Linked DNA regions of Longimicrobium terrae. The protein of the gene in region 2 interacts with the protein of the main gene of each other region in a pairwise test. Links are inferred from orthologs where the notes say so. Each region holds a gene or a part of one and is shown on either strand. Other genes may lie near its edges.

The links. Proteins that work in one complex are often made in the same cells at the same time.
Region 1: the proteins of HNQ61_RS21820 (region 2) and HNQ61_RS25785 interact in binary tests that used the Escherichia coli proteins (3 or more experiments, as listed by UniProt). The link is inferred for Longimicrobium terrae from one-to-one orthologs.

What each region holds. Positions count from the first base shown.
Region 1 is NZ_JACHIA010000026.1:74,765-77,957, forward strand. Bases 63-3,188 are described here. They hold HNQ61_RS25785 (penicillin-binding protein 1A), read left to right. Parts: upstream 63-449; coding sequence 450-2,927; downstream 2,928-3,188. Other genes in these bases: HNQ61_RS25780 (PBP1A family penicillin-binding protein), read left to right, coding at 63-421; HNQ61_RS25790 (hypothetical protein), read left to right, coding at 3,083-3,188. In the rest of the region: more of HNQ61_RS25780, read left to right, coding at 1-62; more of HNQ61_RS25790, read left to right, coding at 3,189-3,193. UniProt on the Escherichia coli protein: Cell wall formation. Synthesis of cross-linked peptidoglycan from the lipid intermediates.
Region 2 is NZ_JACHIA010000018.1:74,583-77,648, forward strand. What follows is about bases 68-3,066. They hold HNQ61_RS21820 (penicillin-binding transpeptidase domain-containing protein), read right to left. Parts: upstream 2,565-3,066; coding sequence 570-2,564; downstream 68-569. Other genes in these bases: HNQ61_RS21815 (UDP-N-acetylmuramoyl-L-alanyl-D-glutamate--2,6-diaminopimelate ligase), read right to left, coding at 68-573; HNQ61_RS21825 (hypothetical protein), read right to left, coding at 2,561-2,959; rsmH (16S rRNA (cytosine(1402)-N(4))-methyltransferase RsmH), read right to left, coding at 2,956-3,066. Also shown: more of HNQ61_RS21815, read right to left, coding at 1-67. UniProt on the Escherichia coli protein: Essential cell division protein that catalyzes cross-linking of the peptidoglycan cell wall at the division septum. Required for localization of FtsN.

The sequences.
Region 1 (3,193 bases), on a different replicon or contig from region 2:
CTGGTTCGTCGGATACACGCCGGACCTGCTGGCGGGCGTGTGGGTGGGCTTCGACAACCCGCACACCATCATGAGCGGGGCCACGGGCGGCACCATGGCGGTGCCGGTATGGGCGCGGGTTATGCGTACGGCGTACGCAAACCGGAAGCCTCCGGCGGCCTGGCCGCGCCCCTCCGACGTGGTGGAGCGGCGCTTTTCCGGCCGCATGGTGCTGAGCTCGGAGTGCGGCGGCGGCACGGAGGACCTGTTCTCCGCGCGCCACCTTCCCGAGGTGGGGTGCCCCGTGCGCGAGGCGGCGCCCATGATCTTCGTGGACCCCACCCCCGAGCTTCCGGGACGGCCCGTGTTCCCCGGCCAGCCGCGCGTGCCCCGGCCGGAAGACTATGTCACTCCGGGCGCGGAGGGCGGACGAAAGCCCTGACGCCCCATGCCCCATCTCCAGAATCGACATGCGACGCAAGCTGCTTACGGCCTTTGGAATCCTTGTCGCGCTGGGGGTGGGCGCCTTCGTCTGGCTCTGGTTTGCGCCGTGCGGCATGGGCGGCTGCGCCCCCGTCAGCGACCTGGTGAAGTACCAGGCGGAGGGCACCGAGCTCTTTGACGTGAACGAAAAGCCCATGGGAACGCTGGCCGGCGCCGCACGCCACGTGGTGCCGCTGGACTCCATGCCCGACTATCTGCCCAAGGCGGTCCTCGCGGTTGAGGACCGCCGTTTTTACAGCCACGGCGGGGTGGACTGGAAGCGCTTCATGGGCGCGCTGTTCCGCAACGTCAAGGCGGGCGGGGTGGAGGAGGGCGGCAGCACCATCACCATGCAGCTCGCCCGCAACCTGTTCCCCGACAAGCTCAACTACCGGGAACGGTCGTTCCGGCGAAAGATCCTGGAGGTGCGGGTGGCGCGGCAGATCGAGCGCGCCTTCGGCAAGGACAAGATCATGGAGCTGTACCTGAACCACATCTACCTGGGCGAGGGCGCGTACGGGGTGGACGCCGCCGCGCAGACGTACTTCGGCAAGCCGGCGCACGACCTGACCATCGCCGAGGCCGCGCTCATCGGCGGGCTGCCGCAGTCGCCGTCGCGCATCAACCCGCGCGAAAACCGCGAGGCCGCCCGCACCCGCCGCGACCTGGTGCTGCGCGAAATGGCCAAGTCGGGGTACATCACGCCGGAACAGGCGCAGGAGGCGCGCGACACCCCGGTGCGGGTGGCGCGGCGCAAGAAGCCCACGGGGCAGCAGGGGAGCTACTTTCAGGAGCGCGTGCGGCGCGAGTTGGAAGAGCTGGTGGGCCCGGAGTTGCGCGGCTCCGGCCTGCGGGTGTACACCACGCTGGACCCGGTTGCGCAGAAGGCCTCGGAAGAGGAAGTGGCGCGCCAGGCGGACGCGATCGAGGATGGAAAGTTCGGCGCGTACCGCCATCCCGGGTACCCCGCGGCCAAGGGGGAGCAGGAGGACGGGGTGACCACGTACCTGCAGGGCTTCGCCGTGGTGATGGAGGCGCAGACCGGGGCGGTGCGCGCGCTGGTGGGCGGCCGCGACTACGGTGACAGCCAGTTCGACCGCGTGTACCAGGGGCTGCGCCAGCCTGGCTCGGCCTTCAAGCCGTTCGTCTATCTGACGGGGCTGGAGCAGAGCGTGCAGCCCACGACGCGCTTCAACGACGCGCCGGTCACCATCCAGATCGCGGGCGGGCGGCCGTGGCAGCCCAAGAACTACACCGGCCGCTATGACGGGCCCATCACCGTGCGCGACGCGCTCACCCGCTCCAAGAACACGGTGACGGTCCAGCTGGCGCAGCAGGTGGGGATGGGCGCGGTGATCCAGACGGCGCGGGAGATGGGGATCAAGACGCCCATCGGCAACAACCCGTCGACGGCGCTGGGCTCGGCGGAGGTGCGGCCGATCGAACTGGTGAGCGCCTACGCGGGGTTCGCCAACGGCGGCTCGGTGCCCACGCCGTACGTGATCGAGCGGGTGGAGGACAGCGCGGGCGAGGTGCTGTACCGCGCGGAGCCCAGGACGGCGCAGGTCATTGACCCCGCCACCGCCTTCGTGCTCACCAGCATGCTGCGCGACGTGGTGGACCGGGGCACGGGAACGCCGGTGCGCGCCGCGGGCTTCCGCGGACCGGCGGCGGGCAAGACGGGAACGACCAACGGCGCCACGGACATCTGGTTCGTGGGGTACACGCCGGACCTGGTGGGCGCCGTGTGGTTCGGCATGGACAAGCCGCAGACCATCGTCGCGGGCGCGTCCGGCGGCACCATCGCGGCGCCGGTGTGGGGGCGCATCATGAACCGCGTGTACCAGACCCGCCGCGTTCCCGCGGCCTGGGCGCCGCCGCGCGGGGTGGCGACGGAAACGGTGGACCGGGTGACGGGGATTCCCGTGCAGGCCGGCTGCCCCGCCAAGGGCGCCACCTACACGGAGTACTTCGTGGGATCGCCCCCCGCGCCGGGAATGTGCGATTCCGGGCAGTACGCGGGGATGCCGATGGACACGGCGTGGATGGACGAAGAGATGGGCGCCTACACGGTGGAGCCGTACTCGGACTATTCGACGACGGGCTACAACCCCGACACGGTGGGACTGGGCGACCTGCGCGAGCGCGGTATCAACTTCCCGGAGCTGGAGGAGCGTCGCCGCCGCGGCGATTCGCTGACCTCGCCGCTGCCGGGGAGCGTGGAGCTGCCGGCGCCCGCACCGCGCCCCACGACCACGTATCCCGCGTACCCGCTGCCCGCCACGCCCGCGCCGCCGCGCCCGCGTGAGACGCCCCCGCCCGCGCCGCGTCCGGAGACGCCGCTTCCGCCGGAGCCGCGGCCGACGCCGACGGAGGAGCCGCGCCGCGAGCCGCGGGTGATCGGGACGCCGGTGGAGCCCACGCCGCCGGCCGCGCCGGACAGCACGGGCGCGGGACGGCGCTGACCGGGCCCAAGCCGGGTCTCCGTACGGGGATAGCGGGCGGCGGGGTGAAACTCCCGGCGGCCTGCGGGGTTGTACACGAGCGCCGCGGCCCGGGGAAGGGTTCGCGGCGCTCGCCGCCGGAACGGGTCCGGCTGAACAGCAACGGAGTGGATGTGGTGGGTTCCGTACGGGCGGCCGCACTGGCCGTCTGCCTTGTCGCGCTTCCCGCGTATGCCCAGGTGCGGCCGATGTCCACCGCGGTGCCCGCTCCTTCGGCGCCGGGTGCC
Region 2 (3,066 bases):
GGAGGAGACCTCCATCGCCACACGCATCACGCCATCGTCCGCGAACCGGCGCATCCACCGCGCGGCGTCCACCGGGCCGGGCGTCGTCAGTCCCTCCGTCCCCGGAATCACCTCGCCGTCCGCGCCGATCGCGCCCAGCGTGCCGACGTAGCCGCTGGGCCCGTCCGCCGCGAGCAGGTGGCGCAGCATGGCGGCGCTGGTCGTCTTGCCGTTGGTCCCCGTCACCCCGACGAGCGTCATCTCCCGCCACGGATCGCCAAAGAACTCCGCCGCAGCGAACGCCGTCGCCCGCCGCCCGTCGTTCACGACGATCTGGGGCATTCCGGCCGCTGGATCGATGCGCTCCACCGTCGCTCCCGCCGCGCCGGAATCCGCCACGGACGGCAGAAAGCGATGGCTGTCGCTCGCCGTGCCGACGACCGCGCAGAAGAGCGTGCCCCGCCCCGCCTCGCGCGAATCGGAGGTCACGTCCTCCACCACGCGCGCCGCGTCCTCCGCGGACAGACGACCCGCGAGCAGTCCCTCGCGTTCCAGCCGTGCTTCGATGGCGCCCAGCGTGGACTGGCGGCTCATCGGCCTCCTCCGTTGATGACGACGGTGTCGCCGCGGGTGGCGGTCTGCCCGGCGGCCGGCTGCGTGCCCGCGACGGAGCCGGTGCCCCGCACGCGGACGTGCATGCCCAGCGCGTGCAGGCGCCGCGCCGCGTCGCGAAGGGGAAGGCCGGCCAGTTCCGGCATGGGCACCGCGCCGCCCGGCGGCGGTTCCCGGCGCGCCACCCCGTCCGTCTGCACAAAGACGTACACGCCCTCGGAACCCGCGGGAGGCGCATCCTCGCGCACGGGCCCGGCCGCGGCCAGCGGCGTCTGCGACGGAAGCCGGGTGGCCAGCAGGCTGCGGCGGTCCAGCCCCGGCGAGCGCGCGGCAAGGATCGCCTGCAGCGTTTCGCGCGTGACGGGCGCGGCGGTCAGGCCGCCGTAGTAGTCGCCGCTGGGCCGGTCCAGCCGGACGAGGATGGTGAGCTGCGGGTCACGCGCGGGAAAGAATCCCACGAACGTGGCGTTGTATTCGCCCGCGATGTAGCGGCCGCTGGCGCCCGTCCGCCGCGCGGTCCCCGTCTTTCCCGCCACCTCGAACGTGGAAAGCGACGCGCGGGTCGCCGTTCCGTCTTCCACCACGGAAACCAGGACGTCGCGGATCTGGTGCGCGACGCTGGCGGGAATCACGCGGCGCACCTCGCGCGGATCGTGGCGCTCCAGCGTCTGCCCATTGCGCCCGCGCACCTCGCGGACGAGGCGCGGCTCCATCAGCGTGCCGCCGTTGGCCAGCGCGCTGTAGGCCAGCGCCAGCTGCAAAGGAGTGACGGACAGTTCATATCCCGTCGCCAGCGAGGCGGGCGTCATCTTTGACCAGCGGTCCGGGCGGGGCAGCCGCCCCGACGACTCGGTGGGATACTCGATCCCCGTCGGCGTGCCGAACCCGAAGTCGCGCAGCACGCCGAACTGCTGCGCGGGGGTCAGCCGCGGCGCGAACTTCACCAGGCCGATGTTGCTGGACACGCGCAGCGCGTCGCGAAGCGTAAGCCAGCCATAGGGATGCACGTCGGTGTGCACGCGCCCCATGGGGTCCGTCCACGAGCCGTTTTCGCCGTTCACCTGCTCGCCCAGATTGGCGCGCCCCGTCGCCAGCAGCGTGCTGACGAAGAACGGCTTGAGCGTCGATCCCGCCTCGTACGGCTCGATGAAGGCCGACACGCCCAGCGCCCCGCCCTGCCGTTTGCTGACGGCGGCCAGGATTTCTCCCGTGCGCGGATCCAGCAGCAGCAGGTCGCCGCCCTTGGCGCCGGTGCTGTCGATGGCCTCGCTGAGCGCCGCGTCCGCGATCTCCTGCAGGTCGAAGTCGATGGTCAGGTAGACGTCGCCGCCATCCATCGCCGGAGCCACGGGGAGCGCGACGGACGCTTCCTTCCGCCCGCGTCCATCCCGCCGGAGGATCGAGAATCCATCGCGCCCGCTGAGCATCGAATCCAGCGCCTGCTCCATTCCGCCCAGCGCGCGTCCGTCGCCGCTGATCCCCCCGAGAACCTCCTTGCCCACGGTGCCCTGCGGGTAGAAGCGCTGCAGCTTGCGCTCCCAGTGAAAGCCGCGCGGATCGCCCAGCGTGCGCCGCTGGTCCGCCGTAAAGCTGCCGGGCAGCACCACCCACCGCCGCCGCGGATCCGTCGCGCGGCGCGCGTTGGCGCGCGGGAGCTTGAGGACGCGGATCAGCGAGCGGACCGCTTCATCGCGCTCCACCAGTTCATTCGGCGCCAGCGACAGGCGAAACGTCTCGCGCGTGAGCGCGAGCGGAACGCCGTCGCGGTCCAGAATGGCGCCGCGGCGGGCCGGCAGCGCCACCCGGGCCTGCTGCTGCTCCGCCGCTTCCGCCCGCCACTTGTCCCCCTCGAACCCCTGCAACTGCACCGCGCGGCCAATGACCAGCAGCGCCGCAATCCCGATCGATCCGATCAGAAGCCGCCGCCGGCCGCGCAGCCGCTCTTCCGTATCCCACGGCATGGTGCGGCTCATGGCGCCTGCTCCATGGCGGAAGCGGCCACGGGAAGCAGGATCACCTCTTCATCCCGGGCCACGTGCAGCCCCATCCGGCTGGCGGCACCGGTGATGCGGGCGCGCGTCTGCAGCGCCTGGATGCGGTTAGCCCACTCCACCCGCTCGGCCTCGGCGATGGACGTTTCGTTCTGCACGCGCGAAAGCTCCCGCTGCCGGGCCACGCCTTCCGTCTGCCGCCACACCACGGACGCCAGCGACCCCGCGACGGCCAGGACGAGCAGAAGACGGCCCAGCGCGGCGCGGCGGCGGGAGCGGCGCGCGGGGTCCACGGCGCGCGGCGCCTCCCAGGGCGCGGCTCCGCCGGAGCGGCCGCGCGCCGGACGGCGCGGAGACGGGAGTGCGTCCGCGGTCACGCCGCGCTCCATCCGCGAAGGTGGGCGCTGCGGGCGCGGGGGTTGGCGGCGATTTCCTCGGGCGTGGCGTTCATCGGCTTGCGGGTCATCAGTCTTCCCAGCGCGCG